2 regions of the Janthinobacterium sp. GL_088 genome follow, and region 1 is predicted to be linked to the other one. Evidence: predicted binding sites of a transcription regulator. Region 1 holds the regulator's gene; the other holds the start of a gene.
The links. Region 1 encodes LexA, which represses DNA repair genes until DNA is damaged. Its sites were predicted from a motif close to ACTGTATNNNNATACAGT; they were not measured.
Positions count from the first base shown of each region.

Region 1 (5,804 bases):
CCTGGCCAGGAAACCCGTGAACTGATATACCCCGCCCAAGCTTGCCTGACTGAACCGGCCTGAGATTTCGCCAGCGGCTAGCGCGGCAACATCAAACTCGGTCAAACGGGCAATCCCTGCTTCCATCTGCTGCGAACTGTGTTGCAATACTGCATTCACAATCGGCAGCCCTGCCGGGGTATAGCGCAATATTTCGCGCTCGGCAATGATGGCGGTGACTTGTAGCTGGTTCAGCGCACGATCCTGGTCAAGAATTAAGCTGCTGCTGCGGCTGGAGCGGCTGCTGGTGCTTCGGTGCGGTGGCTTTTGGCCGCGTCTTCGCGTTGTACCGATTTCATCATCGGCGAAGGAGCTGTTTCAGCTTTCTTCATTTTAACGGTCAGGTGACGCAACACGGCATCATTGAATTTGAATGCTGTTTCCAACTCGACCAGGGTCTCGTTGTCGCATTCGATGTTCAGGCAGATGTAGTGTGCTTTAGGCAGCTTTTGGATCGAGTAAGCCATTTGACGGCGGCCCCAATCTTCCACGCGGTGAACCGAACCGCCGCGGGTGGTTACGCTGGCTTTGTAGCGTTCGATCATCGCGGGCACTTGCTCGCTTTGGTCCGGATGGACGATAAAGACTATTTCATAATGACGCATGCAAACTCCTTCAGGTCGGATTGATAATCGCCCACCCCGGCGTCAAGACGGGTGTGGGAAGGTCAGCCGAAGATTATAACCGCCTTTTGCAAACGTTTCAATCATTCCTTCCACCAGCACCCGAAAAGCCCGTGCGCCAGCGTGCTTTCGGCCCATGGGCAAGTATTTCTTGCAAAATTCGCCGAAAACACGGAAATCCCCTTGCATAGTGGGCGATACTGTACAAAAATACAGACTGTTCATATAGACAGCATTTTAGTATGCACCCACCGCTCATGATCAAGCTGACAGCACGACAAGAACAAATCCTGAACCTGATCAAGGACGCGATTGAAAACACGGGCTTTCCTCCCACCCGTGCGGAAATCGCCAATGAACTGGGTTTCAAATCGGCCAATGCGGCCGAAGAGCATTTGCAGGCCCTGGCCCGCAAGGGCGCGATCGAGATTTCGCCCGGCACCTCGCGCGGCATCCGCCTGATCGGCGCGGCCGCCGAAGCGGCGCCGTCGAAAGTGCCGGCGGCCCTGCTGATGTCGCTGCCCCTGATCGGCCGGGTGGCTGCAGGCTCGCCCATCCTGGCGCAGGAAAACCTGGAAGCGAGCTATAACGTCGACCCGGCCCTGTTTTCGGCCAAGCCCGACTTCCTGCTGAAGGTGCGCGGCTGGTCCATGCGCGACGCCGGCATCATGGATGGCGATTTGCTGGCCGTGAAAAAAGTCGACAGCGCCAAGAACGGGCAGATCGTCGTCGCCCGCATCGGCGACGAAGTCACCGTCAAGCGCTACAAGAAGACGGGCTCCGTCATCGAACTGCTGCCGGAAAACCCCGACTTCAAGGTGATCACCGTGTCGCCGGAAGACGAGTTTGCGCTGGAAGGCCTCGCCGTCGGACTGATGCGCAGCTGGCATTAAGCTTTCAGCGTAAAAAAAGGGCCGCGACAGCATGACTGTCGCGGCCCTTTTTACATGCGCGGCTGCTTATGCATCCAGGGCGTTACTGAAATCTTCCAATAAGTCTGCTTCATCTTCGATACCCACCGACACGCGTATCAGCGATTCGGCGATGCCCATGCTGGCGCGGCGCTCGGCGCCCATCTCGTAGAAAATCGTATGGGCGACGGGAATCACCAAGGTGCGCGTGTCGCCGAGGTTGCTCGCTGGAATAGCAAGATTGAGACGATTGAGGAAATCGAAGCAGTCGATGCCATCTTTCAGCTCAAAGCTGAACAGCGAGCCATAGCTGCGGAACAAATCCGTCGCCAGCGCGTGCTGCGGGTGCGACGCCAAGCCCGGGTAATGCACGGCCGCTACGCGCGGATCGGCGGCAAGCATGGTGGCCAGCGCCAGGGCGTTCGAGCAGGTGCGATCCATGCGCAAGGCCATGGTTTCCGCGCCGACGGCGATGTGGTGCGCCGCTTCCGGGCCCAGCGAGGCGCCGAAATCGCGCAAGGCCTTCGCGCGGATTTGCGCAATGCCCCATTGTGCCGGTGCCGCCTTTTTATAATTCTCAAAGATGTTCGGATACAGCGTCCAGTCGAACACGCCCGTGTCCGTCAAGCTGCCGCCCAGCGCATTGCCGTGACCGCCAATCGATTTCGTCAGCGCATTGACGACCAGGCCCGCGCCCACCGCTTTCGGACGGAACAGGTATGGCGTCGTCATGGTGTTGTCGACGATGTACAAAATACCCTTCTCACGGCACAAGTCACCGATCTTTGCCAGGTCGGCGATCTGCGTGCGCGGATTGGCGATGGTTTCGACAAACACGATGCGCGTGGACGGCGTGATGGCGGCCGCCACGTTGGCCACGTCGGTGGCGTCGACGAAGGACACGGCGATGCCCTGCCCCGTCACCGTTTGCCACAGGCTGTTGGTGTTGCCGAACAAAAAGGCCGACGACACGACGTGATCACCGGCGCGCAGCAAGGATTGCACCACGGCGCCGATGGCGCCCATGCCGGTGGCGAAGCACAGGGTCGCCACGCCGTCCTCCATCTTGTTGACCTTGTCTTCCAGCGCGGAGACGGTCGGATTGCCCTGGCGGCCGTAGCGGAAACCCGGCTCCTTGCCCTGGAACACGGAAGCGAGCTGGCGCGCATCGGCGTAACCAAAAGCAACGGAAGTGTGCACGGGCTTGTGCAGGGAGCCGTGCTCGATGCCCTTGCGGCGGTCGTTATGCAGGATGGTGGTGGTAAAGCCGTAGTTTTTTTTATCGTTCATGATCGCAAAGAAAAAAAAGCCCGGCATCGGCCGGGCAGGTACTTATGCTTCTGTCGTCGCCAGGTTCAGGTTCAGCTGGGAACGCGGCGTATCTTCGGGCGCTGCCGCCTTCGGATGGTGGCGTGCATACTCCAGGCGATCCAGGTATTCCTGCGACACGTCGCCCGTCACGTAGACGCCATCGAAGCACGATGCTTCGAAGTTGGTCAGGGCCGGATTGACGTCGGCGATCGCCTGCTTCAGCGCGCCGATATCCTGGTAGACCAGGTAATCGGCCGTGATTTCGCGGCACACTTCTTCCGTCGTGCGACCATAGGCGATCAGTTCGTCGCGCGTCGGCATGTCGATGCCGTACACGTTCGGGTAAATCACCGGAGGCGCGGCCGAGGCGAAGATGACCTTCGTCGCGCCCGCTTCGCGCGCCATCTGCACGATTTCACGGCTGGTGGTGCCGCGCACGATGGAATCGTCGACCAGCAGCACCACTTTATCCTTGAACTCGGACGGGATGGCGTTGAGCTTCTGGCGCACGGATTTCTTGCGCGCCGCCTGGCCCGGCATGATGAAGGTGCGGCCGATGTAGCGGTTCTTGATGAAGCCTTCGCGGTACTCGATGTTCAGCGCCATGGCCAGCTGGATGGCGGCCGGACGCGAGGAATCGGGAATCGGCATGACCACGTCGATATGCACGCCTGGCAATTCGGCACGGATCTTCTCGGCCAGGTACTCGCCCATTTTCAGACGCGTGGCGTACACGGAGGCGCCGTCGATGACGGAGTCGGGACGGGCCAGGTAGACGAATTCGAACACGCACGGGTTCAGGCTGGCATTGTCGGCGCATTGAGCGCTGTGCAATTTCTTATCGGCATCGATAAACACGGCTTCGCCGGGACCGATGTCGCGCACGAAGCGGAAGCCCATGCCTTCCAGTGCCACGGATTCGGAAGCGATCAGGTATTCGGGACCTTGCTCCGTTTCATTGATGCCCAGGCACAGCGGACGGATGCCGTGCGGGTCGCGGAAGGCCAGCAAGCCCACGCCGGCGATTTGCGCGACCGCAGCGTAGCCACCCTTGACGCGGCGGTTCAGCACGGTAACGGCCTTGAAGATGGCTTCCGGATCGAGGTTCAGACCCGTCGTCGCTTCCTGGATTTCATGCGCCAGCACGTTGAGCAGCACTTCCGAATCGGAATCGGTGTTGATGTGGCGGCGGTCGTTCTTGAACATTTCCAGCTTCAACTGTTCCCAGTTGGTCAGGTTGCCATTGTGCGCCAGGGTGATGCCGAACGGCGCATTCACATAGAACGGTTGTGCTTCCTCTTCGCTCGACGAACCGGCTGTCGGGTAGCGGCAATGGCCGATGCCCGTCGTGCCTTGCAGCGAACGCATGTTGCGCGTACGGAAGACGTCACGCACGAGGCCATTGGCTTTGTGCATGGAAAACATACTGCTGTGATTGGTCGCAATCCCTGCCGCGTCCTGACCGCGATGTTGCAGGAGCAACAATGCATCATAGAGCAATTGATTGACAGGTTGATGGGAAACGACGCCGACGATGCCACACATGGTGTGCTCCTAAACTGTGCTACTGATTTTAAAAAAATTCAAAATTCAAAATTTCACATGCTGCGCGTAAGCGGCAGGCAGATAAGGCTTGATGGCGCGCGCGCCCTGCTCCGCGAGCGGGCTGAGCTGCGCGTTTTTCCAGAAGGGCTGCTGCGGTATGGACGTCATGCCACACAAGATGACGGCGGTCAGCACGATCACAAGGCCCCGCGCCACGCCGAACAGGCTCCCCAGGGTGCGGTCGGCCAGGCTCAGGCCCGTCACCTTGACCAGCGCGTCGACCGTCATGGACAGCAATCCCATCAAAATGCGCACACCGATGAACAGCACCACGAAGGCCAGCAGCAGGCGGATGGCCTCGCCCGGCACGGCTTCCGGCAGGAATTTCGCCAGGGTGGCGCCATAGGCGTTGGCAATGACGAAAGCCACGATCCAGCTGACCAATGACAGTATTTCCTTGACCAGGCCGCGCATCATGCTGATCAGCACGGACGTCACCAGCACGAACAGCACCAGGTAATCGAAGATCGTCACGCGCGTTCAGCCTTGCAACATCACGCCGGTACCAGGCTGCCGCCCAGGCCCAGCTTCTGCAGCTTGGCGCGGGTCTTTTCGGCATCTTCGCGACTGCCGAACGGGCCAACTCTTACACGGATGCGCTCGCCCGCCGGGCTGGAGACTTTCTGCGTGTACGACTTGATGCCTGCTTCGCGCAGCTTGTCCTGCAATTCGTCAACCTTGTCCTGCGTTGCCAGGGCCGCCACCTGCACCACGAACTTGCCGCTGCCGGCGTCGTGAGCCTTGTCTTGTGCTTTCTCTTGCGGCTTGCCTTCCAGGATAGCCAGCGCACGCGCGGCATCGTCGGCCGATTGCGCCGGCTTGGCAGGCTTAGTCTCGGGCTTCGCTTCCGGTTTTACCTCATGCTTGGGCTCGGGCTTTGGCTCGTGTTTCGGCTCAGGCTTGGGTTCGTGCTTGGCTTCCGGCTTCGGCTCCACCTTGACAGGCTTGGGCTCAGGCTTGGGCTCGGGCTTCGGTTCCACATAGGCAGGCTTGACCGGTGCAGGCTGGGCGGCGGCCAGCACGGGTGCTGGCGTCGGCGTCGGCTTGGCCGCAGGCGGCAGCGGCGCGTCGACAATTTCCTCGGACTGGTCCAGACCATTCGATGCGGCCTGGGCCGGAACAGCAGGCACGGGCGCAGGCGCAGGCGCCACAGCCTTTTCCTTCGACGGAATGTCGATGGCGATATCGTTGAAGGGCGCCTTCGGCTCGGAATCGAGCAGCATCGGCAAGCCGACAGCCACGCCCAGGGCCAGGGCAATGGCCCCGACCAGGCGGCGGCGTGCGCGTTTTTTTTCAGGCAAGACCGGATCCGGCG
Region 1 is NZ_CM174453.1:5,117,438-5,123,241, forward strand. Features, by position in the region: gene priB (primosomal replication protein N) at 1-234, opposite strand, end outside; gene rpsF (30S ribosomal protein S6) at 255-644, opposite strand; gene lexA (transcriptional repressor LexA) at 920-1,555, shown strand; gene AC3IQ7_RS22810 (cystathionine gamma-synthase family protein) at 1,622-2,863, opposite strand; gene purF (amidophosphoribosyltransferase) at 2,906-4,429, opposite strand; gene AC3IQ7_RS22820 (CvpA family protein) at 4,475-4,963, opposite strand; gene AC3IQ7_RS22825 (SPOR domain-containing protein) at 4,984-5,804, opposite strand, start outside.

Region 2 (5,804 bases), 130 kb from region 1:
GAATCTTGTTGTTCGGATTGAGCGACAGGAAGGCGGGCGACAGCTGGTCATTTTGTTCGAAGCTGACCAGGTGCGGCTCGTACGCCAGGCCCAGCTCTTCCAGCAGGATGGAAACCTTGATGCCGTTCGGCGTCGGCAGCGAGTACAGCTGCAGGCGTTCCGGATGCCGGGCAGGCCATTTTTGGGTGATGGGGAAGTCGGAAAGTTGGGACATTGGAATCCTTATTGAGATGGTTGACGCGGCGCAAGAGAGCAAGTATAGCCAAGCATGGCAGTTTCAGCAGGACAGCGCATTCAGCCAAACAAGCCATGCAAAAACCAGCGCGGCGCGGCGTCTTCTCCGCTGCCGGCGATGCGTTCGCGGTAGACCCAGTAATGGGCGTGGTCGAGACCTTCGGCGATGAAATAATCACGCGCCTGCGACTGGCCCCACCAGCCTGCCTCGATGCGCTCGGCCACTGACACCATTTTCAGGGGCGAGCCATAGAACGGCCGGTGCTCGCGCATCAGCAGGGCGATGGGCTGGGCCAGCAGCCAGCCGGGACGGGGCATGCCGGACAAGCCGGGCGGCAAGTCGGGCACCGTGTTCCTGCCGCCTGGCTTGGCCGGCAACGGCAACCACTGGTTGGCCGCCTCGGGACGGTAATCGGCGCGCGGCGCGGCCTGCAAGACATTGTCGCTCCCCAGGCGCGCCACCAGCAATTCCAGCAAGCGCTGGCGCTCCTGCGGCGTACCGCCCGGTTCGGGGAACAGGGTATCGCTGGGCGGCGCCATCGGCTGCACCTGCAGCGCTTCCAGAGTAAGGCCGATCACGGGCGCGTCCAGCACCAGCTGCGCCAGGCGCTCCTTGAGCAAACGCACCAGGTGCTCGTCGCGCCAGACGGCCTCGCCCAGCGCCAGGTCGATGATGGTGGGCGGGCGCGCCACCCTGCCCCGCTCGTGCGCCAGCAGCAACTGTATGCGCTCGACGGCAAATTGCCGCGCGCACAACCAGCCCGTCATTTGCTGCAGCAGCCGGCGCGCGCCGAACAGCAGCGCGTCCGCGTGCTCCACGCGGTCGAACAATTCCAGGCTGGCGCGGAACGTGGGCGGCGCTTCGAGCCACACGAACAGTTCCGTGCTGTGGCCATGCGCATCGTCGAGCATGTCGAGCAAGGCCCCGCCGCAGCGGCGCTGCAAGCCAGGGCGCGGCAAGTGGCGCAGCTGCCCCAGGGTGCGGCAGCCGATGCCCTCGAACCAGTCCAGATAGGCGCGCGCGGGCGGCAGCAAGGCGCACGGCAGGCCGTCGAGACGGCGCACCAGGCTGGCCATGCCCAGCACGCGGCCCCGGCGCGTGCCGGCGCGCGCCAGCAGCCAGGCGCCGCGCGCCGTGGGGGCGCACGACAGCTGGGCCGTGTAGCCGAGCGCGCGCAAGCTGGCCGCGATCTGCCTGCACAGGGCGCGCACGCCACCAAACAGGCGCAGGCTGGCGCCCGCATCGACGAGCAGGGTCGCTTCCTCGCCCTGCGCCACCAGCGGCGAGTATTGCAGCAGCGCCAGCGCCACCGCCTGCAGCGCCTGCGCTTCCAGTTCAAGCGAGCGCTCGTGCAGGCGCGCCTGCGGCGCCAGCATCAGCGCGCCGGCGCGGCGCATGCCCGGCCGGATACCGGCCGCCCGCGCCAGCGGCGACAGGGCCATCACTTGCTCCTGCTCCAGCACCACGCCGAGGCTGTCAGCCGACCAGCGCGGGCAAAATACTTCGAGCGGAAGCCGGGGCAGGCACAGGCCGATCCAGAGTCGCATGGCGTGGCAATAATGAAGGAGGTTGCAGGGGCAGGAACAGGGGCGCGTCGCGCTGCGGTCCCCGGCGTTTGATGAAGCCGATCTCGATGCCGCCGGCGGCCGGGCGCACGGACAGGCGCAGCGGCGCCGGCGACGCATCCTGCGCGCCGTGCAAGGGGCGCAGCATGCAGAACAAGGTATTGCCTCCTTGCGCAGCCAGGTGCAGGCGGCGCAGGCTGTCGGCGCGCACGTGCGGCTGCCAGAACAGCAAGGCGCCGCAACTACCGCTGCGCAAGATGTTTTCCGCCGCCCACAGGGCATCCTTGCTGCCGGCGCTCTTGAGCCACAGCAGCTGCGACGGCGCCAGTCCCTGCGCCACCAGGGCCAGCGCCTGCGGCGGATGGGGCGGCTGCAGCAGCACGATGGGCAAGCCCGGCAGCTGCGCCAGCGCGGGCGCCAGCAAGCGCAATTCGCCACTGCCTGGCTGCTGCACCAGCAGATCGATGAGGCTGCCGCTGGGCCAGCCGCCGCCGGGCAACTGCGCGGACAGGGCGGCAAAGCCCGTGTCCAGGCAGCGCGTGGCGCCCTGTCCCAGCTGCGATGCGCGCCATAAAGACGGGTGCAAGGCTTCCGGCGAGGCCATCAATTGAGAATGTTGCATAATTGAATATGAAGATAAATACTGTATGCATATACAGTACTATCCAGTCCTGCTTTTGGCAAGGCTTATCTGCTCAGCGCCTGCCCGGAGGCCGCTCCGCCATGTCCGAAAAACCCCGTTTCTGGCATCGATTGCTGTACCATAAGCACTCTCCTTACCGCTCGGCAATGCACCGGGCGGCTTCCTCCGTCCATAAGGAAACGCATTTGACCACCATCCAAATCATCAGCGCCATCGTCTTCGGCCTTGCGCTCATCCACACCTTCGCCGCCAAGTCGTTTGAAACATTATCGAGGCGCCATCCCCGCCATGCGGGCCTGCTGCATTTGCTGGGTGAAGTGGAAGTCGTGTTCGGCTTCTGGGCCTTTATCCTGATCATCATCATGGCCTTTGTCTCGGGCGGCGATGCGGCCATCGAGTATGCCGAGTCGCGCCATTACACGGAGCCGCTGTTCGTCTTTGTCGTCATGGTCGTGGCCGCCTCACGCCCCGTGCTCGACGCCGTACAGCGCCTGTTGAAAGGCGTGGCGCGCGTGATGCCGCTGCGCACGGAACTGGCCCTCGTCTGGCTGGGCCTGGCGCTCGTGCCCCTGACGGGTTCATTGATCACGGAACCGGCCGCCATGACCCTGGCCGCGCTGATGCTGGCGCCGCAAATCTTCCGCCCGGGCATCCCTGAATGGCTGAAATACGGCGCGTTGGGAGTGCTGTTTGTCAATGTTTCCATCGGCGGCACCCTCACCTCGTACGCGGCGCCGCCCGTGCTGATGGTGGCCACCACGTGGAACTGGGATAGCGCCTTCATGGCCAGCCATTTCGGCTGGAAGGCCGCCATCGCCGTGCTGATCAACGCCACGGGCGTGAGCATCTTGCTGCGCAAATATCTGCACAGCAACACTTCCGACATCAAGCCGAAAGCCGGTGAAGTGGAAGCGCCGAAAGTGCCGCTGGCCGTCAGCCTGGTGCACATGATCGTGCTGGCCGGCGTGGTCACCCTGGCGCACCATCCCGTGCTGTTCATCGGCCTGTTCCTGTTCTTCCTCGGCTTCGTGCAGGCGTATGAGCGCTATCAAAGCCCGCTGATCCTCAAGGAAGGCTTGCTGGTCGGCTTCTTCCTCGGCGGCCTGGTGGTACTGGGCGGCATGCAGCAATGGTGGCTGCAGCCCATCGTTTCCAGCCTGAAGCCGCTGGCCCTGTTCTTCGGCGCCCTGGGCTTGACGGCCATTACCGACAATGCGGCCCTCACTTACCTCGGTTCGCTGATCGTCGGCATGACGGACGAAGCAAAATACATGCTGATGGCTGGCGCCGTGGCCGGCGGCGGCCTGACCGTCATCGCCAACGCGCCGAACCCGGCCGGCGTGGCCCTGCTGCGCCGCGGTTTCAAGGATGAATCGATCGGCGCCGTCGGCCTGCTGGCCGGCGCCCTGCTGCCGACGGCCGTGGCGGGCCTGGCCTTCCTGGCGTTGTAAGCTGCATCGCGGGGCGGCTGCCGGCCGCCCCTGTTTCCCTCAGTTGCCCTCCTCAGTTACCTTCATACACCAAAAAATGCAGCCGGTCATAGAACAGGCTGTAGGCATAATCGAACGTGCCCACGCTGCGAAAACCCTTGTGCAGATACACTTGCAGCGCTTCGCTCTTTTCCCACACCGTCAAAGTGATGCGCGCACAGCCCTTGCGGCTGGCCAGGTCGCGGATTTCATGGAACATTTGCCGAAACAAGCCCTGGCCCCGGTATTTCTCGTCGATGGCCAGGCTGCTGACGAAACAGTCGTCGGCGCGCGCATGCGCGAGCACGAAGGCGTCATACGCATCGTCAAGCGCCTTCATGTCATCGCGGTAATACGAGACGGCACCGCAGGCCTGGAACTCGTCCATCGTCGCGGCCGTGAAGAAGCCGATGAAACGCCCCTCCTCGTCATGCAGGCCGTGGATGTGCGCCAGATACGGATCGATATTTTGCCGCCGCTGCAGTTCGACTAACTGCAGATTCAATTTATTCCCAAAGGAACAGTATTCCAGGTAACTGGTGGCAAACAGCAATTTGGCCATGCGGTTCTTCGCCTCGTCGCCCAGCAGTTCTCCCGCCACCAGTGTGAGCGGCGCATGCGACAGCAGGCCCGCCTGCGCCTCGTCACTTGGCGCGGCGGCATCGCTGGTGGCCGGCATGCGGCTGCCGTGGCGGCCCACGGTCGGGCGCCAGAAGTTGCCGGCGGCAATCTGCTCCGAGCGGTGGGCCAGCAGGTAACGGCAAAAGACGGCATTCACGCGGTCGAGCTGCGGGTCGTCCGACAGCACCGAGTAATAGTGAAAGTGGTCGATGTCCGCCCGCAACTGGGCAGCATACGCCATGCGCGGCACTTCCTCGATATCGAACACGTCGACGATATTGACCAGGCTCAAAGGATCGTCGAGCTGCCAAGCGATTTCATCGAGCCGCGCCACGCAGCGCGCGTACGCGCGCCGCTCCTCGTCGCTCAAGGGGATGTGCATGTCGGTAATGATATCGTCCAGCAAGCGCATGCCGCGGATGCCGCCCGCCACCGCTTCGCGCGCGCCGTCATACAGCACGCAATAGCGCTGGTAGAACTCGGCATGGCTGAGCAGGGTCACGCCCAGGTTTTTCTTCCATTCGGCATAGAACTGGCCAAACAGCTGCGCCTCGAATTGCGGGCAAGAACGGGGAACCTGCGCATCGATACCAGCATAGGCGAGGTTCACATTGCGCTGGATCACGCGCAACGCGGCATCGTTCTTCTTGGCGATCAGCATGCCCGTTTCATCGAGAAACAGATTCATCCAGCTGACATGCCGGCGCTCTTCGCTGTCATCGGCGTTGCGCTGGAAATAATCGGGCACTTCCGGCTTCATCAGGAAAATCGTCGCCGGATTGTGCGGGATCGTATCGACATCCATATACATGCCGCCGTATTCGCACATGATGAGGATGCGGAAATAATCGGACAAGGTGGCGAAGTAGCGCTGCGTATGCAGGGTATCGAGGATATCGAAGCGGGCCGGCGCGAAATCGAGCGCCAGCGCGCGCAGCGAGTTGATATGCAGGGTCGTGCCGCCGATGTCGTAGCGGCCTATCGTGTAGCGCCCGGCGCCGCCCGTGGGGCTGAAGCGCTCGTCATCGCGCAGCTGCTGCGCATCCCACACCCACAGGATGGAGACGTACGGCGCGCCGCCGTTGTAGCGCACGTCGTCGAGCGCCGCGCCCCACTGCCCGATCGCCTCACAGGCGATGGCCGGCAATGGTCCGCCCATCCAGATGCGGTGCAGGTAGCGCTCGTCGTCACCCAGCGCGCGCGTGGGGATGCAGCTGAGCGAGGAACAGCTTGCCGCATTGAAATGGTTGAAGTTCAGGGCGACAAAGCTG
Region 2 is NZ_CM174453.1:5,252,169-5,257,972, forward strand. Features, by position in the region: gene AC3IQ7_RS23375 (glutathione S-transferase N-terminal domain-containing protein) at 1-214, opposite strand, end outside; gene AC3IQ7_RS23380 (Y-family DNA polymerase) at 295-1,782, opposite strand; gene imuA (translesion DNA synthesis-associated protein ImuA) at 1,712-2,422, opposite strand; gene AC3IQ7_RS23390 (putative Na+/H+ antiporter) at 2,629-3,894, shown strand; gene AC3IQ7_RS23395 (GNAT family N-acetyltransferase) at 3,947-5,804, opposite strand, start outside.
Region 2: the regulator LexA is predicted to act here: its motif matches at 2,443-2,460, upstream of imuA (translesion DNA synthesis-associated protein ImuA).